DNA from 3 places in the Pleomorphomonas sp. PLEO genome. Region 3 is predicted to be linked to each of the others. Evidence: riboswitches for the same ligand, from Rfam matches in the RefSeq annotation. Region 3 holds a riboswitch; each other region holds the start of a gene.
What was found. Region 3 has a riboswitch for thiamine pyrophosphate ahead of AB6N07_RS05325 (ABC transporter permease). Riboswitches for the same ligand answer to the same signal wherever they lie in the genome.

Region 1 (10,325 bases), 2.2 Mb from region 3:
CCGTCTATGACATGGTAAAGGCAGCCGAGAAGGGCGTTCACATTGAGGCCATCCGTCTTCTTGAAAAGGATGGCGGCAAGTCGGGCCGCTGGCTCGCTGTCTATTGAAGCGAGTTTGACATTTGAATCCCGGTGAAGGCTGGTGCCGGATAGATGTGAATGTCGGAGCCGAACCACGAGTTAAGCCGGGGCGCGATGACACTGATACCCGTTGATGACGCCCAAGCGGCACTGCTCACCGACATCGTGCCGACCGAAGCGGAATGGGTGGATCTCGCAGCAGCCGGCGGCCGGACGCTTGCCGCCAACCTTGTTGCCTTGCGCACCCAGCCGCCAGCCAGCCTTTCGGCCATGGACGGCTACGCCCTTGGTGCGCCAGCGACCTCGGACGATTGGTTCGCCGTTGTCGGTGAGGCCGCCGCCGGCCACGGCTTCGATCGGCCGCTCGGTCAAGGCGAGGCCGTCCGCATCTTCACCGGAGCGCGGGTTCCGGGCGGCGCCGACCGAGTGGGCATCCAGGAGGATGCCGAACGTCAGGACAATCGCGTCCGCTTCGTCAGTCCGCCTTCCGCGGGCGCCAACATCCGTCAACGCGGCATCGATTTCACCGAGGGGGAAACGGGGCTGTTGACCGGCACCGTGCTCGGCTTCGGCGCGCTGGGACTTGCCGCGGCCATGAACCACGCCCGTCTGCCGCTACGGCGTCGTCCGCGCGTCGCGCTGATCGCCTCTGGCGACGAATTGGCGGCGCCGGGGACAGCCACCATGCCCCACCAGATCGTCGCTTCATCGACCATAGCACTTGCCAAACTGACCGAGGATGCCGGCGGTGAGGCCGTTGACCTGGGCATCGCCCCCGACGATCTTTCCGCGCTTCGAAGCTACATCCGGATGGCGCAGACCGACGGAGCCGACATCGTCGTGGTGATCGGTGGCGTGTCTGTGGGAGACCATGATCACACCCGCTCCGCTTTCGCCGCCGAAGGGATGGAGCCAGGCTTCTGGAAGATCGCCATGCGGCCGGGCAAGCCGCTGATGCATGGCCGCCTTGGCCGTGTCCATGCTCTTGGACTCCCCGGTAACCCGGTCTCGACTTTGGTTGCCGGCATGATTTTCCTCGCCCCGCTTATTCGGGCGATGCTTGGCAGAGCCGATGTGCTGCCTAGTGTCGAAAAGGCCATTCTCAAGGCGCCTCTTCGCCCGAACGACATGCGTCGCGACTTCCTGCGTGCCCGCCTAGCCGTCGACGCGGGGCGCCTCGTGGTTACGCCTGTTGCCAGCCAGGACTCCTCGCTTTTGTCGATGATCGCAGCGGCCAACGCCCTGATCGTGCGCCGCGAATTTGCGCCGGCCGTGGAGGCGGGAGACGAGGTGGACGTCCTGCGGATCGTGGGCTGAGATACGGGCTTTAGGACAACGCATCCTCGATCGGGCGCCCCGAAGGATCAAACAACTCCGGCAACGATTCGCCCTGGCTCGCCACTCGATTGCGCCCCCGCTTCTTCGCGGCATAGAGGGCAAGGTCGGCACGTTCGATGGCCTCCTGAGCTCGCCCACCTGAAACAACCAGAGCAAAGCCGATACTGACCGTGACGTGGCCGTATCGGGAATCCGGATGAAGGATATGCAGTTCCTCAATCGAGTGACGCAACGCTTCAAGGCGATTGAGAACGCTTCCGGCGCACGTGTCCAACAATACGAGCGTGAACTCCTCCCCCCCGTAGCGCGCGGCAATCTCTTCGCCACTCACCGAGGTCTTCAGGGTTTTGCCGACCGTTTGCAGCACGGAATCGCCGGTGCCGTGGCCGAACCGGTCGTTGAAGAGTTTGAAATGATCAATGTCGATCATGGCAATCGAAAAGCCGGCGCCGGTGCTTTCAAGGCTTTCGTCGCAATGATCCAGGTGAACCTCGAGCGCACGCCTGTTCGCAAGGCCAGTTAGGGCATCGGTAAAGCTCGCAAGCTCAAGCTTGTCGATCATCATGTTGAGGGTCGACGATAGAATTGCAAACTCAGAAAATGGCGACCGGGTTGTTACACGTTGGCTATGATTTCCAGCAGTAATAAGGCTGGCGAAGGATGTTATTTGCCGGAGGCTTCGCAGAACCAGGAACTCAAGGGCGATCAACAGGACCGCAGCCATCAAAAAGGTTTCCAGGCAACCCAAAGCAATCACCTCCACCATTTCTCGATGGGCCGCGGTGTATATTTGGCCGATGGGGACGGAAAATATGACGCGCCCAGCCGCCATGGGCAGCTTCATAACGCCAACCAAGGTCGAACTCTTGTTCTGGGTGCCGTGGATAATAATGCCGGTATCCGCTAAACGGGCTTGGCTCAGTGTTTGTTCATCAAAGGGCAGCGCTTCCTTATCGAACACAGCCTTGTCCAAAATTTCACCTTGCCCATTCATGAGAATGGCTTGGGCGACAGGAAGCTGAAACTGCTGAAAAGTCTGCCGCTTCATCGACGCAACATCGAGCGTCACCAGAACCACAAAGGATATTGTGCCCTCATATCGTACAGCGCGCGCCGAAACGACAGTGATTTGATTATTGACCTTGCTGATTTGCAGGTCACCCCACGCAATACCCTCGGATTGCGAGCTTTCCTTGAAATACTGCCGCTCTGAAAATGAAAGGTTGATAGCCTTGGCCTCAGACCCGCAATAGGCGATGCCTTGTGGCGTCAGCAAAGCTATAGCCTTCACTCGCTCGTGGGCCGCGACGACTTTCTGTAAGGTCCTGTTACACTGCTCTGGCGAACTGAACCGCAAGGAATCGATCAACGCCACTGTCGAAGAGAGATTTTCCAGTTCAGCCTTCGCTCCGACGAACAAGTCTTCCGTGCGATCTACCGAGAGTTGAACACTCTGCTCCGCTGTGGCGAGGGCCGTGCGCATATTCTTTTCAGCGACAAGGATCTGATTTACCAGAAACGGTACCAGGCTGAGGCCGATCAGGACAATTATCACTAGCCGTATACGCATATATCGTCCCATGGACCAAAAAAAGATCGACCAAGCTAGGCTAAACAAGCAAAGGCCACCCTAACTCTTGTAGGTAAATGATTGTCTTCCGCGATATTTCAGATTGAAAATATTCGTGGCACCTCTGAGGCTAAGAACCTCAGACGATCATGGTAATGGAACGCCCATCTGAATGGGGTTGTCCGTGTCCCGCGAATCGTGGTCATTCGACCCGCGAATACACGGCCATATTGCAAAATCATGTCACACACCGCCCTATCCGACCCGTCTGGCTCTCTCGTTGAGCGACTTGATTTACCCCCCTGCGGGCACGGTCGTTTGGATGGCATGACCTTCACGGTGAAGGACAATATCGATATCGCCGCCCACAAGACGTCCTATGGCAGCCCTGCGTGGAGGGACGCTCATGCGGCACCTGCTCACAATGCTGTTTGTGTTGATCAGTTGCTTGCGGCCGGAGCACATTGCATCGGCAAGGTTGTGGCAGACGAGTTTACCTACAGCCTAGACGGAGAAAGCCAGTTCTTTGGAACGCCGCGCAATGCGAAAGCGCCAGACCGAGTTCCGGGCGGCTCTTCCAGCGGATCGGCAGCCTCGATTGCCAACGGTCTAGCGGACTTTTCGATCGGCACCGACTCGGGCGGCTCTATCCGGGTGCCGGCAAGTCTATGTGGGGTCTGGGGCATGCGCCCATCGCTCCACAGAATATCGGAGGCTGGCGTTTTACCCTTCATGCCGAGCGTGAGCACGGTTGGTGTCTTGGCAGCGCGGTTTGAGAATCTGAACGCGGCTGTCCGCGTCTTGCTGCGTAGCAGCAATAGGTCGATCGCTCCCCTGCAGCGCCTCCTGCTCCTCGTCGATGCGCTGGAGATTTCCGACAAGGCCGTACAAAACCAGGCCTATTCCGCATTAGAGCGGATTTCTGACAGCGTCGGCATCACTGTGGAGCCCCTGCGTTTCTCACAGATCGCCGGAGGGAATACTCCTTTGGGCGACTGCAACACCAGAGCGCTACGCGACCTACAAACGGCCGAGTTTCAGAGCACCGTCGGCAATTGGATAGAGGCAACCAAGCCGGAACTCGGCTATACCTTCACCATGGCCTACGGCAACGTCCAGCGTTTCGACCGAGTTGCTGCTCTCGAGAGCCTTGTGCGTTGCGAACGGTTCTTTGAGGCGATCAATGCCTATCTCGTTCCCGGCACTGTCATTTGCTTTCCGACGACACCAGTGATCGCCCCCAAGAAAGGGACGCTGACGACCCTGGACAATGTGCTGGATTTCTACGATCGGACAATGACCGTTACTGCCTTCTCCGGCGTAGGCCGCTTGCCCGAAATATCCGCTCCGGTGTTGACAGTAGAGGGCTGTCCGGTGGGGCTGTCCTTCGCAGCGGGGCATTATCAGGACGAATTCCTGCTTGCAGCAGTTCAAGAGATGTTGGGCGAGGACGCAGACTGCCGAGCGTAGCGTTAGCCACCCGTTGATAGAGCGCACGAGCAGAGCTACGCCAGCCCATTGGGCTCCTTGCTTGCGCTTGCCTCCCTCCCCGCCTATGCTCACGGCGTCTCAAGGGGGTGTCCGGCTCGGCCGGACTGAGAGGAGCGATCCAACCCCACGAACCTGATCCGGATCATGCCGACGGAGGGATTGAGGCGAGCGGCCCCGGCCTGTCCGGCAGCCACACGTCTTCTTGTCCGCGGGCGATCGTCGTCGAAGGAGCCCGCGATGACCACCCTGACACTTGCCGATGTTCATGCCCTTCATGAGAAGGTGCGCGCCGAACGGCCACTCGTACACAACATCACCAACTTCGTAGCGATGTCCATCGCGGCCAACGTGCTGCTCGCCGCCGGGGCTTCACCAGCCATGGTGCATTCGGTGGACGAGGTCGAGGATTTCGGCCGGATCGCCCATGCACTGACGCTGAATATCGGCACACTGTCGTCCGACTGGATCGCCGGGATGAAGCTCGCGGCCAGCGTCTACAAGGCAGCCGGCAAGCCTGTCGTGTTCGATCCTGTCGCCGTCGGTGCGACCCGTCTCCGCAACGCCACCGCCGCCGACATCGTCGCCATGGGGCCGACCGTGATCCGTGGCAATGCCTCGGAAATCATGGCGCTCTCGGGCGTCGCCGGCATTGCCTCGAAGGGGGTCGACAGTTCAGCAAGTTCCAACGCCGCACTCGACAGCGCCATTGCGCTCGCCCGATCGAGCGGAGCGGTGGTCGCCGTTACCGGCGAGATTGACTATGTCACCGACGGTACGCGCACCGTTGCCATCGACGGTGGCCACGAATTGATGCCGCTGTCGACGGCGCTCGGCTGCTCGTTGACGGGCCTTGTCGGTGCTTTTGTCGCTGTCGCGCCAGCATTCGAGGGCACGGTGGCAGCGCTTGCCACCTACGCGGCGGCCGGTGCCATCGCCGGCAAGCGTGTCAAGGGACCCGGCTTCCTGCCGCAGGAACTCTGTGACGCGCTTTACGCGCTGGATCTCGCCGGCCTCCAGGCCAACGCGGCGATCCGAGAGGTATAAGGCAACAGTTACCCTTCCTCAGCCGCCACCTTCTTGGGCGTCACGAGGGGCTCGGGCACCGGCCGCGTCGTCAGGTGATCGCGGCCGGCCATGACGCCGCCCTGCACCTGAGCCACCAGACGCTCGGCATCGAGCCGGCGGATGGTGGCGAGTGCCTCCACAGTCCGTTCCTCACTACAGCCGAGCGCGCGCAGACCTTCGGCCCCCATGCGCAGAGCCGCATCGAAGGTCTCCCGCACCTCGACGTCGACACCGGCGCGGATCAGTTCGATCGAGTGGACGCGGTCGTAGGAGCGGACCAGCAGCCGCGCCAACGGGAAGTGGGCCTTGACGAGTTCGACGATACGGTTCGCCGCCTTGCGATCGTCGACACAGACCAGAATCACCTCGGCCTCGGCGGCGCCGGAATGCTGGAGCGTATCCAGTCGCGTACCATCGCCGTAGAAGATGCGGAAGCCGAACCGCCCTGCCTCGCGGATGCGGTCGGGATCGTTTTCGATCATGGAGACGTCGACCCCGCGCGACAGCAGCAGTTGCGCGGCGATCTGGCCGAAGCGGCCGAACCCGATCAGCAGCACACTACCGCGCAGATCGCGCGCCTCTTCGACACCATCGAGCGACTTTTCCTCCTCACGGCGGAAGTGGCCGGAAACGACGAGTACCAGTGGCGTCAGCGCCATGGAGAGGATGATCACCGTTGCGAAGAGAGCAGCGTCACTGGGCGCGATAACTCCGCCGCCGGCCGCCGCCGTGTAGAGCACGAAGGCGAATTCGCCACCTTGGGCGAACATCAGGGCGCGGCGGAAAGCCTGCCGATGGCGGGAGCCAAACAGGCGCGCCACGGCATAGATGCCGATCCCCTTCACCACGGCAAAGGCGAGGAGAAGGCCGATCAGCAGTGGCCAGCGCTCCACGACAACCCTGATATCGAGCGACATGCCGACGGCCAGAAAGAACAGGCCCATCAAAAGGCCCTTGAACGGCTCGACATCGGCTTCGACTTGATGCCGATAGCTCGACCCCGACAGCATGACGCCGGCGAGGAAGGTGCCCATGGCCATGGAGAGGCCGACCGCTTCCATCAGAAGGGCTGAACCCAGCACCACCAGAAGCGCACCGGCGGTCAACACCTCTCGTGCGCGAGCGCGGGCGAGCAGACCGAAGAAGGGATCGATGAGATACCGACCGGCCAGGAGCAGCGCCGCCACGGCTGCCGCGCCGAGCCCGACGCCGAGCCAACCAGCGCCACCGTGATCGTCCGGAGCCAGCCAGGCCACAAGAGCCAGCAGCGGCACAATGGATAGATCCTCGAACAGCAGGATCGACACCGCCTTCTGACCGTCGACACTGGCCAGCTCGCCTCGCTCTTGAAGCATCGACATGATGACCGCCGTCGAAGACAGGACGAAGCCGGCACCGGCGATGAAAGCAGGAATAAGCGGGAGCCCAAACGCCATGAAGGCAACGGACGTCAGCAGGCCGATGCAGACAACGACCTGCGCGAGGCCGAGCCCAAAGATCTGGACGCGCATCGCCCACAGCTTTTGAGGCCTCAGTTCCAGTCCGATCAGGAACAGGAACATGACCACGCCGAGCTCCGACACATGCAACATGGCGGCCGGGTCAGAAAACAGGCCAAAGGCGGAGGGACCGACCAAGGCACCGGCCGCGAAATATCCCAGCACCGAACCGAGGCCGAGCCGGCGGAACAGGGGGACCGCCAGCACGCCAGCCGAGAGAAGCACTACAACCGGGCCAATCGTCGCCCCGAGACCCGCCGCCGCCATACCACACCTCGTCTCAGTGTTTACCCGAGTGTGATCCGAAACCGTCCCGACACGCAAGCCGCGTCACGCAGCGGGCCTCCGCTTGGCCTGGTCCACAATTAAGGCGAGCATTGAGTAAGCAAAGCAGAGACCGAGCTGGATGAAAATCGTCGTTTCGACCGACTTCAGGTCAGCGCCCATCTGGTTGACGCGCACCAGAGCCGGCACCGCCGTCGTTGAGGGAATAACGAAGGCGATGGCATGCAGCAGCTTTGGCATGGCCTCGGCCGGCCAGGAGACACCGGACAGGAAAAACAGCGGCATGCCGAGCACGACCAGGAAAAAGATGACACCTTCCTTGGTGGGAATCAGTCGGGCTATGGCGAGCCCCATGGCGGTGACGGCGGCTAGAAAGGGCACGACCACCGCGTACATGACGGCGACATCGCCGATCCTGGGTAGCCGATAAACCCAGGGCAGCAGCACCAGCACAACGCCCGCCCACAGGCTATATAGGCCGACATAGACGATTGCGTCGGCCAAAGTGGAAACGGCTCCGGTGGGACGACGGCCGGCCTTGAGATTACCGATGCCCATCAAGAGCGTCTGTTGCAGGATGAGCACGAAGACGGCCGGGAGCACGAAACTCGCATAGCCGCCGGTCGGGTTGAACAGCGCGACGGTGGTAACACGCAACGGTTCGACAATGGCCATTGCCGAGGCCATGTCCACGCCTGAGGCCGTGAGTCTTCCGACCTCAACCTCGGTGCCGAGGCTGCGCGCAGCGTTGGACAGTGCCGACGACATCACCGAATTCAGCAGGAAATAGCCACCATCGGAGAAGGCGGCGATCGGCGCGGCGCGACCGGCCAGGAGATCGCGCTCGAACTTCGGCGGCACGACGACGATGCCATAGACTTCACGCTTCAAGAAAAGGGCGCGGGCGGAGGGCATGTCGGGTGCGTAACGGGCGACGGCGACGGTATCGGCGGCATCGATGCGGCGGATCAGTTCGCGGCTCAGCGTCGAGCCGTCCTGATCGATGATGGCCACCGGCATATCGCGCACCACCTCGGACAGGTAAGGCTGCGGAAAGAACACCGAGAAGAACACTGTCGCGCCCAGCATGGTCGACCGGGCGCCCTTGTCGGCCCAAATGGCCAAGATCGCCGCGACGATTTCGCGGAAAAAGACGGTGATCATCGGAGCGCCTCCGGAACGGGGACCGACCGCGACCGGCCGTGACGCCAGAGGAGAAAAAACATCGCCCCGCCGTAGATCCCGGCCAAGGCTAGCAGCGAGACAAAGGCCGGCAACGAGATATCGAAAGCCGCGCCGCGCAGGATGTTGTCGGTTCGAAGCTGAAGATAGTGGGTCACCGGTAGAAGGTCGGCCCAGACGGTAGAGAAGCCGTTCATGGAAAGACGCGGGAAGGTAATGCCGGTGAATCCGAAGGCCGGCCCGGCGATGACTCCGACGGAGGCGAGCGCCGAGACCGTATCGCGGGCGACAAGCGCCGCGACCACGCCGAGCATCTGCGAGGCGAGCACGAAGACGAAGCCGTAGGCGACGTGAAAGGCGAGATTGCCGCCGAAGCGGGCGCCCAGCGGGCCAAACAGCAGCGCATCGGCACCCCACAGCACGAGAAGATAGGCGAGCGTGTAGGGCGCAAGCTTACCGGCCACCGTTTTTATCAGCGTACCGCCGAGCCGAAGCGACCGGCCCAACCCAGCGACGCCTTGCCGGTCGCGAGAGAAGGACAGCGCAGCGCTCGCCGCGATGAAAATCTGCAATACTGTCGGCATGACCGCCGCCAGCAGGAACTGGACATATTCGAGGCTGGGATTGAAGAGCGCGCTCTGTCTTACCGGCACCGGCGCCACTGCCAAGGTGGCGCTTTCAACGTCTGCGCCACGAGCGACGCGCGCTTCGATGGAAATGCCGGCCACCACAGTGCCGAGAGCACCGCCAACGGAGCGGGCGACGAGACTTCCCGGCGTCATATACTGGTTGTTGTAGAACAGCACGACCTCAGGCCGGCGGCCAGCCAACACGTCACGCTCGGTGCGAGATGGAATCAGCACCACTGCATAAACTTGCCCCGAAAGAAGGAGCTGGCGTCCCCCGCCCAACGAGCTGGCCTCGTAGGCGACCGCCACTTCCGGCGTTGCATCGACGATGCGCACCATTTGCCGCGACAGCGTCGAGCGGTCTTGATCGACGATGGCGATGGGCAGCTCGCGCGGCAGGCCCATCTGAAACACGGCTGCCAGGAGTGCGAACAACAGCAGCGGAAACGGCGCCAGCATGAACATCAGCCCCGGCCGCGCGCCGATCTGGCGCAGTTCGGCGAGAAGAGCCCGCCGAAAGCCGGCCTTAAGGTGGGCTCGCCGCGCCATGGCTCAGCGTTCCATCAGCCGGGACCCCGACCAATCGATCAGCCCGCTCATGCCGGGCCGCAGCCCCTCAACAGGTCCGTCGGGCCGTGCCCGCACCTCGAAGGTGCGAAGATCGAAGTCGCCGGTCGCCTTGGTAGCGCGCCAATTGGCGTAGGAACCCTGTGCGTTGATGACGGTGACGCGGGTGTCGAGTTCGCGCCCGTCCAGCGCTGGAACGCGCACCTTCAGCCGATCGCCCACTGCAAGGCCATTCAATAGGTCCTCGCGAACGTTGAAGGTGAACCAGGCATGGTCGACGTCGACGATAGAGACGAGCGGGGTACCGGCACCGAACAGCTCACCGATCTCGGCGCTCCGGGCCGTTACCTCGCCGGCGATTGGCGCTTTCACCGTGAGTTCGGCGAGGTCGGTCTCGATCTGGGCGACGGCGGCGGCTGCCTGTTCGACCTGTGCCACCGCCACCGCCTTCTGCTCGGGACTGTTGCCCTTGATAGTCAGCTGGAGGTTGGCTTCCGCGGCTGCGCGGGCTTTCAGAGCGGCGTTGAGCTTGTTGGATACCTCGTCCAGCACCTGTTCCGAGGCAAAGGAGCGCTCCTGCAGTTGGCTGACACGGTCGTAGGTCTTCTGCGCCAGCAGA
Region 2 (10,325 bases), 2.2 Mb from region 3:
CTGCACCCAGATGCCGTTGATGTCGGGATAGGTGGCAAGCAGCGTCTGTGCCGTCTGCTGGCCCTGTGCCTGATCCCAGTTAGCGTTGGCCTCGTTGAGGATCTTGATGTCAGGGAACTTCTTGAAGACCTCGGTATAGCCGTCGACGCGCATCTGGTTGGCCGGATGGCCAGCGACGCCGTTGATGGTGACGACGTTGCCCTTGCCGCCAAGCGTGTTGGCCAGCCATTCGGCCGACTTCATCGCCCAGCCCTTCTGGTCGATGCCAACGTAGATCGCGTCCTTGGACGACACCTCGGCATCGGTTGCGACGACCAGAATGCCCTTGGCCTTGGCCTGAGCGAAGATCGGGTCGAAGGCCGTCGGGCTGTTCGGATTGATGATGATGGCGTTGACGCCCTGATTGATGAAGTTTCGGACGTTGCCGATCTGCCCCTGCACGTCGACATTCGCCGACTGCACGACGACATTGACGGTGACGCCCTTGTCGGCCCAAGCCTTGGCAGCCGCCTGAGCCTCATCGATCATCTGGGTGCGCCACTCACTGCCGACCCAGCCGTTCGACAAGCCAATGGTGAAAGTCTCGGCCGCCGACGCCGCGCTGACCGCGGCCACGGCGATGCCGGCCGCCAACAGAACTGATTTCATTATCGCCTCCCTGAAGCGCCGCGAACCAGTCATCCGGTCCGCCAGCCTTGTCGTTTGGTATCGTTTCCTCCGGGATCTCACTCCGTGGTGCCCGCCAACGGGCATCCTGATCCCCTTGGGCCAATAACGCCCGACACGCATGATGTAACCGGTTACATTACCCGTCAATAAGCCCTTTCGCCTATAGCCGCCCTTACCCGGCAACCTCAGGAAGTGCTCCGCCGCGCGCGCCGCTCAGCCGAGCGCCGCGTCGAGATCGGCGATGATGTCATCGGCATTCTCGAGGCCGACCGACATGCGGAAGGTGCCCTCGCCCGTCCAGTCGCGATAGGCGGTCGCATCCTGTCCCTCGAGGTGGAAGGACGAGGCGATCAGGTCTTCGGCTGGGATATGAAACAGCAGACTACGCGTCTTGCCGAGCGATACGGCGTAGGCGACCGTTTTCAGTCGATCGGCGAACTGCCGAGCCAGCGCCGGTCCGTCATCCGTCACGAAGGAGACCATTCCCGAGAAGTTCTTCATCTGGCGAACGGCAAGCTCATATTGCGGATGGCTCTTGGAACCGGGCCAGTAGACGCGCTTCACGCGCGGATGGTTTTCGAGGAAGGCGGTGATGGCGCGAGCATTTTCTTCATGCGCCTTCATGCGGATAGGCAGCGTCTCAAGACCGCGCAGGATCAGCCATGCCGCGAAAGGATTCAGGGCCGCGCCAAGGTGGATCAGCGACGTTTTCCTGAGATCGGTAATGGCTTCCGCCTTGCCAATCACCGCTCCGCCCAGCGCATCGCCGTGGCCGCAGGCATATTTGGTCAGCGAATGGACGACGAAATCGGCGCCGAGTTCCAGCGGCTTCGTCGCCACCGGCGTCGCCATGGTCGAGTCGACGGAGAGTTCGGTGCCTGCCGCGTGGGCGATGCCGGCGATGGCCGAAATGTCGGCAAGACGGAGAATCGGGTTGGCGGGGGTCTCGATGTGCACGAGCTTCGTCTCGGGCCGGATCGCCGCCGCCACCTTCGCAAGGTCGGATGTATCGACCGCTGTCGCGCTGATTCCGAGCCGCGACAGACCGTCGTGAGCGAACTCGGCGACGCCAGCGTAGCAGACATTGGACAGAACGAGATGATCACCCGTCTTCAGCCGGTTGAGGAACAAGCCGGTTACCGCCGACATGCCGCTGGCAAACGTCAATGCCGCCTCGCCGCCGTCAAGCGTGGCGAGCCGCGCCTCCAGCGCTTGTGCGGTCGGATTGCTCCAGCGAGTATAAAAATGCGGTGCCTTGTCACTGAGGTCATTGGCGGAAAAGCCGATATCGTCGGGATGAGCGTAGAAGCTCGAGGCCGGCACCAGCGGGCTCAGCACGGGTTCGCCCGAACGGGCAGCCGGCAGGCCGGCATGGATGGACTGGGTCTCGATCTTCATGATGACTTTCTCTCGGATGCGGACGCTCCCGCCAACAGGCGGCGAAATCCCTACTCCGCACCCTAACTCCACCTACGCGCCCTTCTAAGGAATTCGATTCCGCCAACTGACAGGTTGGCGCATTTTCATTCCATTTACTGCCAACGATCCGCACGAACCAAATAGAGACCTTGTCGGAGATAAAATGGGGGTATATACCCGCGTTATGGACTCACCATGCTATTGCGATCTTCTAAGGACGGCGGCGCGCAAGACGACCGCCATTTACGACCGTCATCTGGCAGAGGTCGAGCTGACGCTTGCCCAATACAAGCTGCTGAAGAAGATCGATCGCGCCGGAAAACTGTCGATCTCCGAGCTCGCCGCCCTCTGCGATCTCGACCGCTCGACGATCGGCCGCAATGTGCAAGTTCTCGAGCGACACGACCTCGTCGAGGAAACCAACTGCGGTGATGGTCGGCGCTGCATGCTGAGACTGACTGACACAGGGCGACAACGGTTCGCCGCCGCCGTGCCGCTCTGGCAGGCAGCCCAGGCCGAAATTGAAGCGACGCTCAATCCAGATCAGATCACGGCGATCACGGCTCTTTCCGGCGTCCGATAGAACCTCGGCTTGTTCATCCTCTCTATTCAGCGAAAGCCCGCCGATGACGACGTCCGCCCTCCCCGCCTATTTTGCCCGCCGCGACATTCACTACGGCTGGGTAGTAGCCGCCGTCACCTTCCTCACCATGCTGGCGACGGCCGGCGCGCTGGGGGCGCCCGGCGTGATGCTGCGGCCACTCGAGGCCGAGTTCGGCTGGCAGAACTCAGACATCTCGACGGCCTTCGCCGTCCGCCTGGTACTTTTCGGCTTGATGGGTCCCTTCTCGGCGGCGCTGATGAACCGCTTCGGCGTGCGACGCGTGGTGGTGACGGCGCTTCTGCTGATCATTGCCGGCTTCGGCTTCTCCGTGACCATGACCAAGCTCTGGCAACTGATGCTGTTCTGGGGTGTTGTCATCGGCTTCGGCACCGGCATGACGGCGCAGGTACTTGGTGCCACGGTGGCGACACGCTGGTTCGTCAGCCGGCGCGGCGTCGTTGTCGGCATGCTCACGGCGTCCAGCGCCACGGGACAGCTTATTTTTCTGCCAATCATCGCCGCTGCCACCGAGGCTTGGGGCTGGCGTGCCGCCCTCGGTCTGGTGGTCGCTCTACTATCCATCGCGCTGTTCGGCGTACTGTTCCTGATGCGCGATCGGCCTGCCGACGTCGGTCTCGCGCCGCTTGGTGGCATGCATCAGCCGGCGCCGGCCCATACGGCCGGCTTGTTGACGCTGGTGTCGGCGCCGATCCAAGGGCTTCGCGACGCCGCCCATTCCTACGTCTTCTGGGTGCTTTTCGTCACCTTCTTCGTCTGCGGCTTGTCCACCAACGGCCTGATCCAGACCCATTGGGTGTCGATCTGCGGTGACTACGGCATACGGCCGGTCAACGCGGCGGGTTTCCTGGCTTTCGTCGGCGTGTTCGACTTCGTCGGCACGCTGCTTTCAGGCTGGCTCTCCGACCGCTATGACAATCGCTGGCTGCTGTTCTGGTATTACGGCCTGCGCGGCTTGTCCCTGCTCTATCTACCGCTCACCGGATTCGATCCGCTGTTGCTCGCCGGTTTCGCGGTCTTCTACGGCCTCGATTGGGTCGCGACCGTACCGCCAACGGTAAAGCTCGCCGCCGAGCGCTTCGGCGCCGAGAAGGCAGGTCTCGTCTTTGGCTGGGTATTCGCCGCCCATCAGCTCGGTGCCGCCACCGCCGCCTATGGTGCCGGCTGGAGCCGCACCGATCTGGAAAGCTACATGCCGGCGCTGGTTGTGGCCGGCGGCTTTTGCCTTGTAGCGGCGGCTCTCTGCCTCACCATCGAGCGTAAGCGCGAACCGGCCGCTCCGCTGCCACAGGCTGCCTGAGCAAGATCAGAGGACGAAAGTCACGACAATCATCAGGACGAGGATCAACCCGCCGACGATGGCGGCAACCATTCGGCCAGCCGGCGGACGATTGCCAGCCGATGCGCCCGCCGCTCGGGCGGCCTCGGCCTTTTTGCGCGCCTCGCGTGCCTTCTTGTCGAGCTTGACGACCTCGCCCATCCGTCCCTCCGTATCGCCTTGATCCCGCCGCTCAGCCTGTAACGCCAGCAAGCGCTTCGGTCACGCGAATTTCGCCGACCGCGTCGCCAGCCCAAGTCTTGACCGGGGGATTGGCGAGATCCTGCATCTCAGCATAACCCGGATCGTCGGGGGTGAGTTTCAAGAGATCGATGAGAATTCGAGCCGTCACCGCCTCCGACGCTCGCCCGGCGCCATCGTCGATCTTGATGGCAACCCCGAGGCCGAGCTCCTTGATCGCTGCGATAAAAACACCTTCGGCTCCGGTCTTGACCAGGACGCGGCTACCAAGGGCCGTCATAGCCCGGGTACAGAAGCGCCCGGTACCGGCGACCATGAAAGGTTCGGCGGCGGCGGCAAGCCTCAGCCGCTCGGCGGCGCGAGAGCGCGTCGCCGTGAGGCCGACACCGGTCACGAAACGGGCGAAACCGTGGGCGAGCGCCCGGGGCGCAACGGCGAAAGTCGGGATCGAACAACCGTCTATGCCACAGATATCGGTGGCGTGCGGCGTTCCGGTCATCGAGGCTCCAGCGGCGATCACCTCACGCATCACCGGATGTTCTGCCCGCTCGTAGCCGCGCGGGTCGGTACCGGTCACGACGCAGGTGCAGAGAAAGCCGGAGTGCTTGCCCGAACAGTTGTTGTGAATGCGGCCGGGTTTTTCCCCGCGGCGATACAATTCGCCCTGATCGTCATGACGCGCCGGCCAGTGGGGACCACAGGCAAGGCACCCTTCGTCGAGCCCGGCAGCGGCGAGCATGGCTCGGGCGGTCTCGACATGCCGGGGCTCGGCGTTATGCGATGCCATGGAAAGGGCCAGCTCCGCGTCGCCGAAGCCGAACCGATCGGCCGCGCCGCTTTCAACGAACGAAAGCGCCTGAAACGGCTTCACTGCAGAACGGGGAAAACTCGGCCGTTCGATGTCGCCGGCACCGAACACCAGGCGGCCGTCACCATCGACGATCGCCACCGAACCGCAGTGAAAGCTTTCGACGATGGGGCCACGCGTCACCTCGACCAGAACTGGATTTTCCATCGAAATCATCGTCCCTGTTTGTCGATCCAGGCGGCGAGACGGGCTACGGCCTCGTCCAGCACCTCGTCGCGCTTGGAAAAGCAGAAGCGGATAAAGCGCTTCGGCGGGGCGGAAACATAGAAGGCCGAAACCGGCACGGCTGCGACACCCGCCTCTCGCGTCATCGTGAGGCAGGCTTTGGCGTCGTCATCGATACCGAGCGGTCCGGTGTCGGTCACAATGAAATAGGTGCCGGCCGACGGCAACACCGAAAAGCCCAGCGCCGAAAGGCCGGTCGAGAGGCGGTCTCGCTTGGCCTGCAAGCCGGAGATGAACCCATCGAAATAGTCGTCTCCGAAACAAAGCCCATGTGCCACCGCTGTCTGCAGCGCCGGCGGCGTCGTGAAGGTGACGAACTGATGCGCCTTGGCGATTGGCTCCATCAGGGCCGGTGCCGCAGTGACATAGCCCACCTTCCAGCCGGTCAGCGAGAAGGTCTTGCCGGCCGAGCCGATGCGGACGACGCGATCGCGCATGCCGGGAAGCTGCATTGGCGACACATGGCGACGACCATCGAACACCAGATGCTCGTAGACCTCGTCGGAAATCACCACGGCGTCGTGCTTCTGGCAGAGGCCGGCGATCAGTTCCAGTTCTTGCCGCGAGAACACCTTGCCCGCCGGATTCATCGGGGTGTTGATCAGGATCGCCTTGGTGCGGTCGGAAAAGGCGGCTGCCAGTTCGTCGGCATCGAGCTCCCAATTCGGAGGAGCGATGCGAACCGGCTTTGGGATGCCGCCAGCCTGCAGGACGATCGGCAGGTAGCTGTCATAGAGCGGCTCGATCAGCACCACCTCGTCGCCAGGACGGACGAGGCCGAGAATGGCATCGGCAAGCGCTTCGGTCGCGCCGGACGTCACCATCACCTCGTTGGCCCAGTCGATATCGAGACCATAGAAGCGCTTGTTGATGGCGGCGACCGCCTGCCGCAGGGCCGGCAGGCCCATCATCGGCGGGTATTGGTTGGGTCCCGCGAGAAAGGCCTCGGCGGCGACGCGGCGCACCTCTTCGGGACCATCGACATCGGGGAAGCCCTGTCCGAGGTTGATGGCGCCGGTCTCGCGCGCAAGACCCGACATAACCTCGAAGATGGTGGTCGGAAGGCCGGTAAAGATGGGATTGGTGAGTTTCATCTCAAGATCATTCGCTGCAAACCCGGCGACCCTAGTGGAGCCTCGCCAGCCCCACAAGCGGTTTGCCGTTCAGCGTCCCGCCCGGCGCATGGCTTGCCACTGCGGATCGAGGTCTTTGCCTATGGCGTGACTGAGCTCATCCGGCTAAGCTCATGGCATCTCACGGGGTGCCCCATCCGGGGCTGAGAGGAGTTTCTCCAACCCGACGAACCTGATCCGGGTCATGCCGGCGGAGGGATAGAGCCATGCAGACATCAGCCTGAAGCGTTCCGCCGCCCGCAATTTCCAATGACGGCAGAACGATCATGATTCTCGACGAACGCACCTACACCATCGAGCCGGCGCATGTCGGCACCTATCTCAATCTCTATGTCGACGAAGGCATGGCGATCCAGACGGGCCACCTCGGCACGCTGATCGGCTGGTTCACGCAGGATATCGGCGCCGTCAATGACGTCGTGCATATCTGGCAGTATGAAGACCTTGCCGACCGCGAGCGACGGCGTGCCGGCATGGAAGCCGACCCAGCCTGGCAGGCCTTTCGCGCTAAGGCGGCGCCCTTTGTGCGGGCGATGCGGAGCCGCATCCTGAATCCCACCTGGTTCTCACCACTCGGTGGCAATGGGGTGCGGCCATGAGGCGATTTGCTGCGCGCTTGTCTTCAATAATCGACCGCCTGCTCGCCAGCCTATTGGCGGCTATCCTGGCGGCGCTGCTCGTTCTGGTGTTCGGCGCCACGCTGCTGCGCTATGTCTTTTCAACCGGCTTCGTCGCGACCGAGGATCTCGGCATCCTTCTGCACACGGCGCTGGTCTTCCTCGGACTGCCGCTTTGCGCCAGCGGCCCACTCGCCATGCGCATCGACGTTGTAACTCGCCAACTCGGCCCGAGGGGCCGCGCAGTCGCCGATATCCTGTCCGATTCCGTCACGCTGGCCGCGGCACTGGTCTTGATGCTCGGCGCCGCCAAGGTGGCCACGCTGATCGGCGGCATATCGCCAACCCTGGACACGCCGGAAAGCTGGCGCTTCTGGCCGGTGGCCATCGGTGGCGCTTTGGCGGCGGCACATCTGATCCTCGGCTCCCTCGCCAGTGGCCGATCCTGGGCGAGCAGCCTCGCCGTCATTGCGGGCGGCGCCGGCCTCGCGACCCTGCCTCATCTTCCCGTCTTGCAGCCGGTCGGCTTGCCGAGCCTCGTTGCCTGCGCCGCTGTCTGTCTCGCCCTCGCGGCGGAAGCCCCCTTCGTCCACGCGCTGATCGTCGGACTTGCTGTTGCCATCCCCTTCGGCGCCCGTCTACCAGAAGCCGCCATCGTACAGCAGACGGTTTCCGGCATGGGCAAGTTCCTGCTCCTCGCCATTCCCTTCTTCCTGCTGGCCGGCATGCTGATGAACGCCGGCGGCCTCGCCCATCGTCTCGTCAGCTTCGCCTCGGCGCTGGTCGGTCATCGACGTGGCGGCATGGCGCAGGCGACACTCGTCACCAATCTGTTGTTTTCCGGCGTCTCCGGCTCGTCGATCGCCGATGCAGCTTTTGGTGCCAAGGTGTTGGCGCCGGCCCTTATTGCGGATGGCGTCAAACCGGAAAAGGCGGCCGCCATCGTCGCTGCCACGGCGGTGCTACCCAACATCATCCCGCCATCAATCGCCTTCCTGCTGCTTGCTTCGGCCACCAATCTGTCGGTGGGAGCCTTGTTTGAAGGTGGTTTGGTGGCTGGCCTGATCCTGGCGGCGGCCATGGCGGCAATGTTGCATTTTTCCGCCGACACACCGAGCCGTCCGTCTGCCGATCGGATCGAGCGCATTGCCGCCTTCGTCGCCGCGGTACCGGTGTTCGGTCTGGCATTGGTGGTCTTCTTCGGCATCCGCCTTGGTATCGCCACGCCCACCGAGGCCGCTGCCGTCGCCTCGGTCTATGCGCTCATCGCTGCGCTGGCCGTGCCGGGCGGCCGCAAGGCGACCCTAGCCGCCTTTCTCCAGGCAGGGCGAGAGACGGCGGCGATCGGCCTCCTCGTCGCCTCGTCGGCGCCGCTGGTTTTCCTGCTGGCCGTCGACGGTCTGCCGCAGGCGCTGGCCGGTTGGGTAACGGTGTTGGGCAGCAATCCCCTGGCCGTCATGCTCGTTGCCAATCTTATCCTGCTCGCCGTCGGTGGGCCGCTCGACGTCGGCCCCGGAATCCTGCTGTTCGCGCCGCTGCTCATGCCATCGATCGTCGCCGCGGGCATCGACCCGGTGGCCTTCGGTGTCATCCTCACGGTCAACCTGATGATCGGTGGTCTGACACCGCCGGTCGGTGTGTTGGTATTCGTCGCCGCCGGCATCACCGGACTTTCTTCAAGCGCCGTCTTCCGCGCCGTACTGCCGCTCACCCTCACCCTCATCGCCGCCATGTCATTGATGGCGCTTGCCGCCGCCCTCTGGGCGTTTCCATGACCTCGAACTTCGGAGGAACTGCATGCCTATCCTGACCCGCCGCGCCTTTGCCGCCGGCCTTTCCGCCCTAGCCCTCCCTGCCGTCATCCGGCCGGCTCGCGCCGCGTCGCGACCGCTGACCGTCGCCTCGTTGCTCGGCGACGATAAGCCGGAGACAAAGATTTGGCTGAAGGTGCGCGACCTTGTGGAAACAAAGCTACCCGGCCGCTTCGATTTCCGTATCGTCGGCAACGCCGCGCTCGGTGGTGAAAAAGAGGTGGCCGAGGGTATCCGCCTTGATTCCATCCAGGCCAGCCTGTCCACTCTATCGTCCCTGTCGGCCTGGGTGCCGGAGACACAGCTCTTCGATCTGCCCTTCGTCTTTCGCGATCGCGATCACGTCCGCCGTGCCACCTCTGGTCCGATCGGCTACGAGTTCAAGGGGAAACTGACCGACCAAGGGTTCGTCACACTCGGCTTCATCAATTATGGGGCTCGCCACCTTCTGGCCAAGGAAGCGGTGACCACACCCGGGGGTGTTGCCGGAAAGCGCATCCGCGTCATCCAGAGCCCGCTGCACGTCGAACTTTGGAAGGCCTATGGCGCGCTTCCGACCCCGATCCCTATCACCGAGACCTACAACGCGCTGAAGACCGGCGTCGTCGACATGATGGATCTCACCAAGTCGGCCTATGCCGGTTTCCGTCTCTACGAAGTGGTGCCCTATCTCATCGAAACCGCCCATATCTGGGCCACCGGTGCCGTCTATCTGTCAGCCGGATTCTGGAATGGTCTCAACGATGAGGAGAAAGCGGTGTTCACGGCGGCAATCGCCGAGGCATCGACCTATTTCGACGCGCTGATGCAGGCCGATGAAGCAACGTCGATGGAAACTGCGAAAGCGGCCGGCGGCCAGATGATCGCACCAGAAAACCGCGATGCCTGGGTGAAGGGCGCTGAGGGCGTTTGGGCAATCCTGGCGCCAAAGGTCGGTGGCATGGAGAAGATCAAGGCGCTGACGGCGCTCTAACATCGCACCAAAAAGCCGGCACGCCTCGCGGCGGCCGGCTTCCAGAACTCAAATGACGCCCGACCTCAGACCAGCCGGCCCTGTTCGACCGCCGCCGCGATGAAGCTCGCAAACAGCGGGTGCGGCTCGAACGGACGGCTCTTCAGCTCGGGATGATACTGCACACCGATGAACCAGGGATGGCCGGGGATCTCCACTGTCTCCGGCAGCACGCCATCCGGCGACATACCGGCAAACGACAGGCCGCAGGCCTCCAGCCGATCACGATAGTCGATGTTCACTTCATAGCGGTGACGATGACGCTCGTGAATGATCTCCGAGCCGTAGATCTCGGCGATCTTGGATCCCTTGGCGAGATGCGCCTCGTAGGAGCCGAGGCGCAGCGTACCGCCCATATCGCCGCCGGCCCGGCGCTTCTCCAGCGCATTGCCCTTCAGCCACTCGGTCATCAGGCCGACCACCGGTTCCT
Region 3 (10,325 bases):
CAGCACGCGCTGCGCGAGATGGCCGACAAGCTGAAGGCTGAAGGCGTCGAGGTGAAATACGCCATCCACCCGGTGGCCGGCCGTATGCCCGGCCACATGAACGTGCTGCTCGCCGAGGCGTCGGTGCCTTACGATGAGGTGTTCGAACTCGAGGACATCAACTCGGAATTCGCCACCGCCGACGTTGCCTTCGTCATCGGCGCCAACGACGTCACCAACCCCGCCGCCAAGACCGACAAGACCTCGCCGATCTATGGCATGCCGATCCTCGACGTCGAGAAGGCCGGCACGGTGCTGTTCGTCAAGCGCGGTATGGGCTCTGGCTACGCCGGCGTCGAGAACGAGCTGTTCTTCCGCGACAACACCATGATGCTGTTCGCCGACGCCAAGAAGATGGTGGAGACGATCGTCAAGAACCTCGAATGAGGTTCGAAACGGGCTGAAAAAGCAGGGGCCGTCGCGGGGTACGCGGCGGCCCCTTCGTTTTACTCAGGCCGAGCTGGGGTGGAAGATGCCCCAGGATAGGTGGTGCCGGCGGGCGTTCCAGATGAGCAGGGCGGCCACCACGCCGAGCATCACCACGTCGCTGACCGGATAGGCGATCCAGATGCCGATCTCGCCGACCGCCATTGGCAGCAGGACGAGCACCGGCAGACTGATGACATAGGTGCGGACGAGATTGAGGATCGCCGCGCTGCCGGCCATGCCGAGCGCCTGATAGTAGCCGCCGAGGATCATTAGCGGTGCCGACAGCACATAGGTGACGTTGGTAACCGGCATGATGCGCGCCACCTCGTCGATTACCTGGAGATCGGCAACGAACAGCGAGCCGACCGGCCGAGCGAGGAACATGAACATCGCTTCGAACAGAACCGCGTAGACCACGGCGATGCTGAAGGCGACCTTCAGCGTCGTCCTGACACGATCGTGCAGACCGGCGCCGAAGTTATTTCCGGCAATCGACTGGCAGGCCATGGTGACGCCGAGGAGCGGCAGGAAGGCGAAGGTCATGACGCGGTTGAGGACGCCGTAAGCGGCGATGGTGGCGGCCGGATTGGCGGTCGACCACACCTGGATGTCAGTGATCACCGTGGCGCTCGACAGGCTGATGCCGAGCAGGCCCAGCGATGGCGGCGCGCCGAGGGCAAGCATTTCCTTCCAGTTGGCAAGAAGCGACCCTGTGCCGCGCGCATAGAGCGGCAGCCGCGTGCGGCCGGAGAGGCGGAGGAAGAATACGGCGGCGATGGCCACCACCTGCGCCAGCACGGTGCCGGCGGCCGAGCCGGCGACGCCGAGCCCGAACGGGCCGATCAGGATGTAGTTGAAGACGATGTTGAGCAGCGTCACCGAGATGGCGACGATTGCCATCATCCCGACCTTGCCCTCCGAGCGCAGCGCGTCGCCCTGGATCGACAGGAAGAAGCTGAAGGGCGAGAACACCACCATGATGGTGGTGAACACGAGACCCATGTGGGCGATCTCCGGATCGCCTTCCGACAGCGCGCGCGTCATCGGCCCGCCGACGAACAGCAGCACCAGAATCAGGACGCCGCAGACGATGAGCGCCAGGAGGTTGGCGGCATTGACGCTGCCCTCGGCCGCGCGGATGTCGCCGGCGCCGATCTCGCGGGCGACGATGGACGCCATGCCCGAGGACACCATGCTCTGCAATGCCACGATCAGCATCATCACCGGAAACATCAGCGTCACTGCGGTGAGCGCCTTCGGTCCGGCGAGGCGGCCGAGCAGCAGCGCGTCGACCACGGTGTAAAGACCGCTCACCGTCATGAACAGGACGATCGGCGCGGCGGTGCGCACGAACACCCGCGTCAGCGAGCCGTGAAGATAGGGATTCTGGGTTTTTTCTTGTTCGGACATGACCTCGCCTCGCAGCGCACTCCGGAGCCATAGCCCAGACATTGCAAGGGCTTTGCTCTAACGCTTTGTGTCAGGCGCCCGCTTGATCAGGCTTGTCGCAAGCCGGTCGCGCGGACGCATTGGAAACGAGACGAGGAACCCGCATTGCCGCACGTCGGAGCGCGAAAATGGATGAGACAAGGAAACTGGCTTCACCAATGCTCGAAAAAGCATGCGGGCGGCCGGCGCCAGGGACCGGCTGCCGAAGTAGAACGTCACGGAATGGTTGTCAATATCGGCCTATTGCCGGCTGTCGAGATAGGCCTCGAAGGCCTTCAGCGTCGTCTCGGAGACGTAATGCTCGATGCCCTCGGCATCCATTTCGGCCGCCTCGGGCGGTACGCCGACGGCGATCAGCAGGCGAACCACCAGGCGGTGGCGGGCCTTCACCTCGCGGGCCATGGCGGCGCCGGTGTCGGTGAGGAAAACGCCGCGATAAGGCCGCGAAATGACCAGACCTTCGCGCTTCAGCCGCAGCACTGCCTTGTTGGCGGTGGGGTGGGTGACGCCCAGCCGGCGGGCGATGTCGGTGATGCGCGCCTCGCCGAACTCCTCGGTGAGGTCGGCGATCAGCTCGGTATAGTCCTCGAAGAGGGCCGTTGAGCGGATGGCGCGGGCGTTGGTGAAGCGGTCGGCGTCGGTCGCCTCCGGCGGGATGCCGTCGTCGGGCTCGGGCGGCAGATCATCCCTCGACATGGGTCCAGTCCTTCACGGTCCTTTGGGCGGCAGCAAGGGGCCGACGCGCTGCTTTGATGGCGCGGCACACTATGCAGCCCAGGCTAAGATTTGCAATCGTCCATCAGGATTGGCGGGTTTCGGCGGAACCGATGACGGTCACGCGGATTTAATTGCAAGTTAGTCGCAATAAGCTTGACGGAAATGTAGCCTATGCTATATTTCCAAGCATAGGAAACCTCCTGGTGATCCCGATGTCCGCAGTCTCCCAGTCCGCCGTCAGCGTAACCCCCTCCGGAATGACCGGTCGCACGTCGATCGCCATCTCGGAAGCGCTGGCGGGCCGGCTCAAGGGACCACGGGCGATGCTGGCCTTCGTCGGCCCGGCGGTGATCGCCTCGATCGCCTACATGGACCCCGGCAACTACGCCACTAACATCGGTGCCGGCGCTGGCTATGGCTACGCGCTGATCTGGGTGGTGGTGATGGCCAATCTCGTGGCCATGCTGTTCCAGGCGCTGTCGGCCAAGCTCGGCATCGTCACCGGCCGCAACCTCGCCGAAATGAGCCGCGATCATTTTCCCTTCCCGGTGGTGATCGTCATGTGGATCATCTCCGAGATCGCCGCCATGGCCACCGACCTCGCCGAGTTCCTTGGCGGAGCGATCGGCTTGTCGCTGCTGTTCGGTACCTCGCTGTTCACCGGCATGGTCATTACCGCTCTGGTCACCTACGGCCTGCTGATGTTCGACCGCGGTGGCTTCAGGCCGATGGAGCTGATCATCGGTGGTCTCGTCGGCGTGATTGGCGTCAGCTATCTGATCGAGATGCTGATCGCTCCGATCGACTGGATGGCCGCCGCCACCGGCGCCGTGACCCCGGTATTGCCGGACGCTGGCGCGCTGACCTTGGCCGTCGGCATCATCGGTGCCACCGTCATGCCGCACGCCGTCTACCTGCACTCCGGCCTCACCCAGCATCGGGCGAAGGTGCGCAACGAGGGCGAGCGCCGCAAGGTGCTGAAGTTCTCCAACATCGAAGTGGTGGCCGCGCTGGCCGTTGCCGGCCTCGTCAATATCGCCATGGTCATGATGGCCGCCTCGGCCTTCCACGCCGGCCATAGCGACGTCGCCGAGATCGAGACCGCCTATCACACCCTGACCCCGCTGCTCGGCGCCGCTGCCGCCGGTGTGTTCCTGGTGTCGCTGATCGCCTCCGGCATCTCCTCGTCGGTGGTCGGCACCATGGCCGGTCAGATGATCATGCAGGGCTTCGTTCGCTTCGAGATCCCGGTTTTCCTCCGCCGTCTCATCACCATGGTGCCGGCGTTCGCAGTGGTCGCCGCCGGCGTCAACGCCACCGACGCGCTGGTCATCAGCCAGGTGGTGCTGTCGTTGGCGCTGCCGGTGCCGATGATCGCCCTTGTGCTGCTCACCCGCCGCGCCGATATCATGGGCGCCTACGCCAATGGCCGCCTGACCGACGCGCTCGCCATCGCCGCCACCGTCGCGGTGCTGTCGCTCAATGCCGTGCTGGTGTATGGCGCCTTGGGGCTGAAAATCCCCGGCCTTTCCGGCTGAAAGGGGCCTGAAGGCCTCATTGCAACGACTCTTTCGGCTAGCTCCGCGAATCGTGATTGCTGCCTTCTTACCCTGTGAACGAGAAATAAGCAGATTAGGACAGTTGCCAAGAGTGGCGATTGTCGTCATTCCTGTCGTATAAGTCATGCGACAAGCCCTGCGAGTTCCGCGTTTCCCATGAGCATGCCAAACCGCCTCATACCGAACCAGCCGGTTCCCCCGCTACGGGTGAAGACCGTCGGTGGTCCTTGCTGGCGGCTGTGCGACCAGAAGCCGCAGCACTTCACGCTTGTCCTGTTCTACAGCGGCCTGCAGTGTCCTTTCTGCAAGGCGCAGCTCCAGGAGTACGAGGCGCGTTACGAAGAGTTCCGCAAACTCGGCGTTCGTGTTCTCGCCGTCTCCGCCGACAGCCGTGAGCGCGCCGAGCAGGCGGTTCGCGACTGGCATCTCGACGAGCTGACGGTCTGCTGGGGATTGACGGTCGACCAGGCGCAGGACTGGGGTCTCTATCTCAGCGAAGGGCATGGCAGGGTGTTTAATGGCATCGAGGAGCCCAGCTGGCATGTCGAGCCGGGATTGTTCTTCATCAAGCCCGATGGTCGCCTCTACGCCGGCTTCGTGCAGACGGTGCCAGTTGCCCAGCCTCGGATCGATGACGTGCTCGGCGGCATCCGCTTTGCCATCGAGACGGCGATGGAGCCGTCGGGTAGTGCTGACGACGAAGCCTGTCGTGGCGAAGACTGTGGCTGTGGCGAGCCCGCCAAGCTGCACGCCGTTTGACCGGGCAAAGGCCCGATCTGTTTCTTTCAAGCTCCGCCCGGAAGGTTGATGACTTTCCGGGCGGATCTTTTTGTTTTCAGCGCAGCTCGACCGCGTAGTCCTCGACCGGCTTCACCGTCTTGATCAGGCCGGCGTCCTTCATGAACTGAGAGAAGCGCTGGTAGCGGCCGGCGTCGAGCGCGGCGGGACGCTTGGCAAAGCGCGGCAGCGTGTCGGCCCAGGCGCGGCGGTTGAGGTCGTCGTTGAGGTCGGGATAGGCCTTGATGAACACCGCCCAGGCGTCGTCCGGGTGGTTGGTGAGGTAGATGGTCGCCTCTTCGACGGCGGCGAGGAATTCCGGCAGGCGCTTGTCGCCGATGAGATCCTTGCGCGTCACGTAGATCAGTTCGTCATAGGCCGGCATGCCGTTTTCTTCCGGATAGAAGGCGACGCCTTCATGCCCTTCGATCTTCATCTGGTTGAGTTCGAAGTTGCGATAACCGCCGACCACCGCGTCGACCTGGCCGGCCAGCAGCGACGCCGACAGCGAGAAATTGACGTTGACCAGCTCGACGTCGTCGGTCTTGAGGCCGGCCGTCTTCAGGAACTGGCCCAGCATGGCATCCTCGAAACCGGATACCGAATAGCCGATTTTGCGGCCCTTGAGGTCGGCCAGCGTCTTCACCGGCCCGTCTTTGAGGGCGATCAGCGTATTCAGCGGCGTCTCGATCAGCGTGCCGAAGCGGACGAGCGGCAGGCCGGCATCGACGTCGAGGTCGAGGCTGGGCTGGTAGTGCAGCGCCACGTCGGCCTGGCCGGCGGCGACGAGACGCGGCGGCGCTGACGGATCGGCCGGGGCGATGAGGTCGACGTCGAGGCCGTGGGCGGCAAAGATACCCTTTTCCTTCGCCACCACCAGCGGCGCGTGGTCGGGATTGACGAACCATTCGAGCAGCACGGAGAGCTTGTCGGCGGCGGCCGCTGGGCTGACCGCGAGCATGAGGGCGGTGGCAAGGGCGGGAAGAAGACGCATCGATAGATCCTTTCGGGAGGTCAGTCTTTCTCGATCCAGGGAATGAGGCGGAGGGTCAGCCGGTCGACGGCGATCTTGATGAGCAGCGTCGCGGCGGCCAGCACGCCTAGGGCGGCGAACAGCAGCGGCGTCTGCATGCGGGCGTTGGCCTGCACCATCAGCAGGCCGAGGCCGCGCGAGGCGCCGACCCATTCGCCGATCACCGCGCCGATCGGCGCGTAGACGGCGGCGACGCGGATGCCGGTGACCAGCGCCGGCAGGGCGGCCGGCACGCGGATCAGTCTCATGGTGCGAAAGCGGCCGGCGCCGGTGAGGCGGGCGAGGTCGAGGAAATGCGCCGGTGTGCGGCGAAGGCCGTCGGCAAAGGAGGAGGCGACGGGAAAGAAGATGACCAGCGTGGTCATCACCACCTTGGAGGCGAGGCCGAAGCCGAACCACAGCACCAGGAGCGGCGCCAGCGCGAACACCGGCAGTGCCTGACTGACCACCAACAGCGGCGACAGCAGCCGGTTGGCCAGCGGCGAGGCGGAGACGGCAAGGCCGGCCAACAGGCCGAAGGCGATGCCGGCGGCAAGGCCGAGCACGGTTTCCGCCAGGGTGACGCCGGCTTCCGCCAGAAGGCGCGGGCCATAGGCGGCATAGGCTGCCACGACATCGGCCGGCGACGGCAGCAGGAAGGCGGGCAGGGCGAGGCCGGTCGCCGCCGCCTGCCAGAGGATCAGCACGGCGGCGAACGAGATGAGCGCCTGAATGGCGACACCACGGCCGGCGGCAAGCATCGTCTTCGGGCGCATCGCGGTTCCCATCATTCGCCGTGCCCTAAAAAAGGGCGGATGGGCCACGAGCGTTGGGGGAAACATGGCCGAAGGACCGCGAATAACGCGGCGGGGCCATGAGGTTCCGTTCCTTCGCCGGCATGACCCGGATCAGGTTCGAAGGGTTCGACCCGCCACGCGGATCATCTCAGCCTTCCCGGATGGAAGACACCCCTCGGAACGCCCCTGTTATGATCGTCGGCGGCGGCGATGTCCAGCGGCAAGACGACGGGTCGCCACGCCGGGCGTTCGCCGGAGGGCGGGAAATCGGGGAACTGACAACGGCTTGGCGAGGCGCGCCGGGAAAGCCGAGCCGGAAAACGAAATTCCCCTTGCGCTCTCAAAACGCCTTCGCTATATCCGCCCCACGCTCTTAGAAGCGTGCCGCGCTCCCATCGTCTAGCGGTCCAGGACGTCGCCCTCTCACGGCGAAAACACCGGTTCGATTCCGGTTGGGAGTGCCAATTTTTCAAATTGTATATTACGGTATGTCTGTCTAGCGGCTTAGTCGTTGGATTATGGTGGTATGTGTGTATTTGAAGGATGCCGCCGGACTTTGCCGACTTCCGGTCATTGGAGACTACATTCCGCTCTTCCCATCGCCCTTTGGGGATTTTCCTCAACGATTGTGCTGTTGCGGGCCGCGAACTCTTTGGATTTGACCGTTCCTTTTAAGAGCAGGCGCTGTATCGTATGGTCATAGCAACCTAAGCTATTGCGTTCGGTGGGACCCCGATGAACAGGGCTGTTGTGTTTCTCGTCGCTGCGTGTCTCGGATGGCCTCTTACTGCCTTGGCTGCGCCAACACTGGGTCTACTCTGCATTCCGAAGCCCGATCCCCTGGGGCCGGTGCCGGACCCAATCGACACAATCTCTGTTACTTACCGGGACGCGGTGTGGACAGTGGTCCACTCAGCTGCCTCGGGGAAATTCTATGTTCGCTCAGAGCAATATGACATCAAGGACACGTCGGCAGAGGGTACCTCGTGGGGATGGGTTGGCTTTCACAAAAGGAAGAAAAACGTTGGCATGGTGTCGGCAACCTACAAGCTTGGAGATGGTTATGTTTATGCCGAGACGGTTGCCGATACTGCGACGGGCAAAATTCTGGCCGAGGTGAGCGCGCGCTGTATTGAGCGGTCTTCGCTTGCTGGCAATTTTGAACTTCTTGACACCGCAGTGAGAGTCAACTCGCCGCTTGCGGAACAAAGGCCTGTCAGCAGACCCAATCCGGATCGTCAGCAAGATTTTGCGCAAAGACACCCAGATCTGGGTCTGTCTGCTCAATTCAATATGTCTGGCGGGACCCCTCAGGTTCCTGTCCTGATAAATGACAGACTAAGCCTTGATTTCATTATCGATAGTGGTGCTAGTGACGTATCCATCCCGTCGGATGTGGCGCTGACGCTTGTGCGGACAGGCACCATTGCTGATAATGATTTTCTGGGGGCTAGCGATTACACTCTTGCCGATGGAAGAACGTCCTCAGCCAGCCGCATAAATATTCGCTCGCTTTCTATTGGTGGCATTACCATACGGAATGTCACTGCAAGCGTAGCCAATGCGGCCGGACCGCTGCTGTTGGGAGAGAGCTTCCTCACTCGTTTGCCGAAATGGACTATAAATAACGAAACTCGAGCATTTGAGTTCGACCGTCCCGATTTAGCCGAAATGGGGCCTTCACCCATAGGGCCGTCTCGTGGCCAGAGTGCGATGAGGAAGTAACCTTTGCCTTAGCGAACTGTCTCACTGCGAAATACCCGGCAGTCATGATTTTTCTGACGAGGAGCGGCGCGAACGGCTGCGCGACATAATGAGGTTAGGTCATCAAAGCTCGCTAGCTATCTCGCGCTTTACCCGAGCAAGGAGTTCGCGCTGCTATCACCGGACAGTGGCCAATCAGTTTACCGTCTGGCAGCCCGCCTGGGCAGAGGTGATCTCGATCACAAATAAGAAGGCGAGGCTAACCGGAGCGTTTCGATCCGTCTTGCTCCAACACAATTGTGGATGCTCTTCGCGCCGCGCTTTGGATTGGCTGTAAGGCAACGACAGCTGGGCTGGTATCTTGACCCGCGCCCGAAGCGTTCAAAAATTAGGTGGACTTGAAGGCTCGGGCTCAAGTGATCGGATATGAGCGTGTGGCCTATTTCTAAATCTTCGCGGCCGTCCGCTTTTCAAATGTCGCGGCGTTCTGCGTCACAACCAATGGATCATATACCTTTCTTCATCAGGATAGTGCCCAAGGCCTTTATTCGACGCGTATTTTGGCTCTGCAAAACACCGCTCAGTAGTTCCCTTGGTTATTCATGCAATCTTTAGTTTACAAAAATTTAAGTCGCCAAAGTTATTTAGATTTATGGAGCATCAGTCGATCAGGTTGGACCCTCTGGCGGCCCAGCGATAGCTCCTGATGTTTTTGCTGGAACGACCTCCTCTCCACCGGGTTGTTTCGGCGTGGGCGATGCTCTCGGAGTTCGAAATGCCCAATACCGCACTATATCGCCGACAGGCCCCGGTATCCGCCGCCGCCACGCCCCAACCGGCCAGGGCGGATCTTTCACCGCTTGGCGGCTCCGAGATCCAGGTCTGGGAGGGCACCGGGGTTTTCAGCGTGTGTCGATCGATTTTTCTTCGCACGCGTCTCGAGAGCTGGATCAAGGCGAGCCGATTGGCGGGGGCGGCACCCCTCCTGAAGGAACTTTATGGCTTCGAGGAGGAAACGCATCTCGATGACGCCATGTTGCTTTTGCAGCAGGGCGACGACTTCCTCTACGTTCATCAGGGCACGAAATCTGTTCATGAATATGGGCGGATTTTTCGCGGGGTGCTTTTGTCCACGATCCCCGGCACCATGAGCCAGTCGTTTCGGCGCCACTACAATTTGACCCTCGGCGACATGAGGCCGCGCTATATGCAGTTCCGAACTGACTTTTCCGCTCGCCACGTCCGGTGGGAGCGTATCGCCCTGCCGCTCGTTTCCGATGAAAAGCAGACGACCAAGTTTCTTCTGCTCTATTCGGTGCCGCTCGACGACAAGATGGAGATCTTGCAAGCCACCTTCGACAGGTCGGCCGTGGGGATGGTCGCCGCCGCGAAGACGATCGGCGAGGAAAAGACGCTGGAAGACGCGGCGGTTCTCTTGGTCAACCATCGGGCCCGCTCCATGCTGGGGATCGAAGACGACATGCTGCCCCTGTCCACGGTGCGCGACCTTCGGGCCTGGGTGCAAAACGTGAGGAAGTGGGAGCAAGTCGGCGAACCCAAGACCACTTCGGGAAAGACGATCCTCGGTTTCAGAGACAAGGAAAAGGCGAAGAACATCACGGTGGTCATCGAGCCGATCGAACACTTCGTCATTTTCCATCTGATCGACTGATGCCAATTTGCAAAGCCCGAGCGGGGCGATGGCCTTGCCGTTGTAGCTGAAGAGATCGAGATCGAGGGCAGGGCCTCCATGACGCGGGTGTTTCGTCAGGTCAGGCAGGCGACCGCGAATCTTGGTCAGCAGTTTGTGGTGAACGCCGACATCCAGATAACCGGGGTAGG

Region 1: another riboswitch for thiamine pyrophosphate. It lies ahead of thiM (hydroxyethylthiazole kinase); the one in region 3 lies ahead of AB6N07_RS05325 (ABC transporter permease).
Region 2: another riboswitch for thiamine pyrophosphate. It lies ahead of AB6N07_RS15870 (NIPSNAP family protein); the one in region 3 lies ahead of AB6N07_RS05325 (ABC transporter permease).

What each region holds. Positions count from the first base shown of each region.
Region 1 is NZ_CP166625.1:4,459,656-4,469,980, forward strand. It holds gene moaC (cyclic pyranopterin monophosphate synthase MoaC) at 1-107, shown strand, start outside; gene glp (gephyrin-like molybdotransferase Glp) at 195-1,397, shown strand; gene AB6N07_RS20730 (diguanylate cyclase) at 1,408-2,901, opposite strand; gene AB6N07_RS20735 (amidase family protein) at 3,229-4,458, shown strand; TPP riboswitch at 4,552-4,655, shown strand; gene thiM (hydroxyethylthiazole kinase) at 4,717-5,523, shown strand; gene AB6N07_RS20745 (monovalent cation:proton antiporter-2 (CPA2) family protein) at 5,532-7,310, opposite strand; gene AB6N07_RS20750 (ABC transporter permease) at 7,374-8,492, opposite strand; gene AB6N07_RS20755 (ABC transporter permease) at 8,489-9,688, opposite strand; gene AB6N07_RS20760 (HlyD family secretion protein) at 9,692-10,325, opposite strand, start outside.
Region 2 is NZ_CP166625.1:3,413,630-3,423,954, reverse strand. It holds gene AB6N07_RS15905 (substrate-binding domain-containing protein) at 1-651, opposite strand, end outside; gene AB6N07_RS15900 (PLP-dependent aspartate aminotransferase family protein) at 883-2,067, opposite strand; gene AB6N07_RS15895 (MarR family winged helix-turn-helix transcriptional regulator) at 2,252-2,671, shown strand; gene AB6N07_RS15890 (MFS transporter) at 2,715-4,010, shown strand; gene AB6N07_RS15885 (hypothetical protein) at 4,017-4,190, opposite strand; gene AB6N07_RS15880 (asparaginase) at 4,222-5,244, opposite strand; gene AB6N07_RS15875 (aminotransferase) at 5,250-6,416, opposite strand; TPP riboswitch at 6,570-6,672, shown strand; gene AB6N07_RS15870 (NIPSNAP family protein) at 6,722-7,054, shown strand; gene AB6N07_RS15865 (TRAP transporter large permease subunit) at 7,051-8,847, shown strand; gene AB6N07_RS15860 (TRAP transporter substrate-binding protein) at 8,870-9,856, shown strand; gene AB6N07_RS15855 (CTP synthase) at 9,922-10,325, opposite strand, start outside.
Region 3 is NZ_CP166625.1:1,203,718-1,214,042, forward strand. It holds gene AB6N07_RS05295 (NAD(P)(+) transhydrogenase (Re/Si-specific) subunit beta) at 1-426, shown strand, start outside; gene AB6N07_RS05300 (MATE family efflux transporter) at 490-1,878, opposite strand; gene mntR (manganese-binding transcriptional regulator MntR) at 2,158-2,613, opposite strand; gene AB6N07_RS05310 (Nramp family divalent metal transporter) at 2,847-4,172, shown strand; gene AB6N07_RS05315 (peroxiredoxin-like family protein) at 4,350-4,952, shown strand; gene AB6N07_RS05320 (ABC transporter substrate-binding protein) at 5,029-5,964, opposite strand; gene AB6N07_RS05325 (ABC transporter permease) at 5,985-6,758, opposite strand; TPP riboswitch at 6,851-6,965, opposite strand; tRNA gene AB6N07_RS05330 (tRNA-Glu) at 7,168-7,243, shown strand; gene AB6N07_RS05335 (TIGR02281 family clan AA aspartic protease) at 7,809-8,504, shown strand; gene AB6N07_RS05340 (hypothetical protein) at 9,259-10,155, shown strand.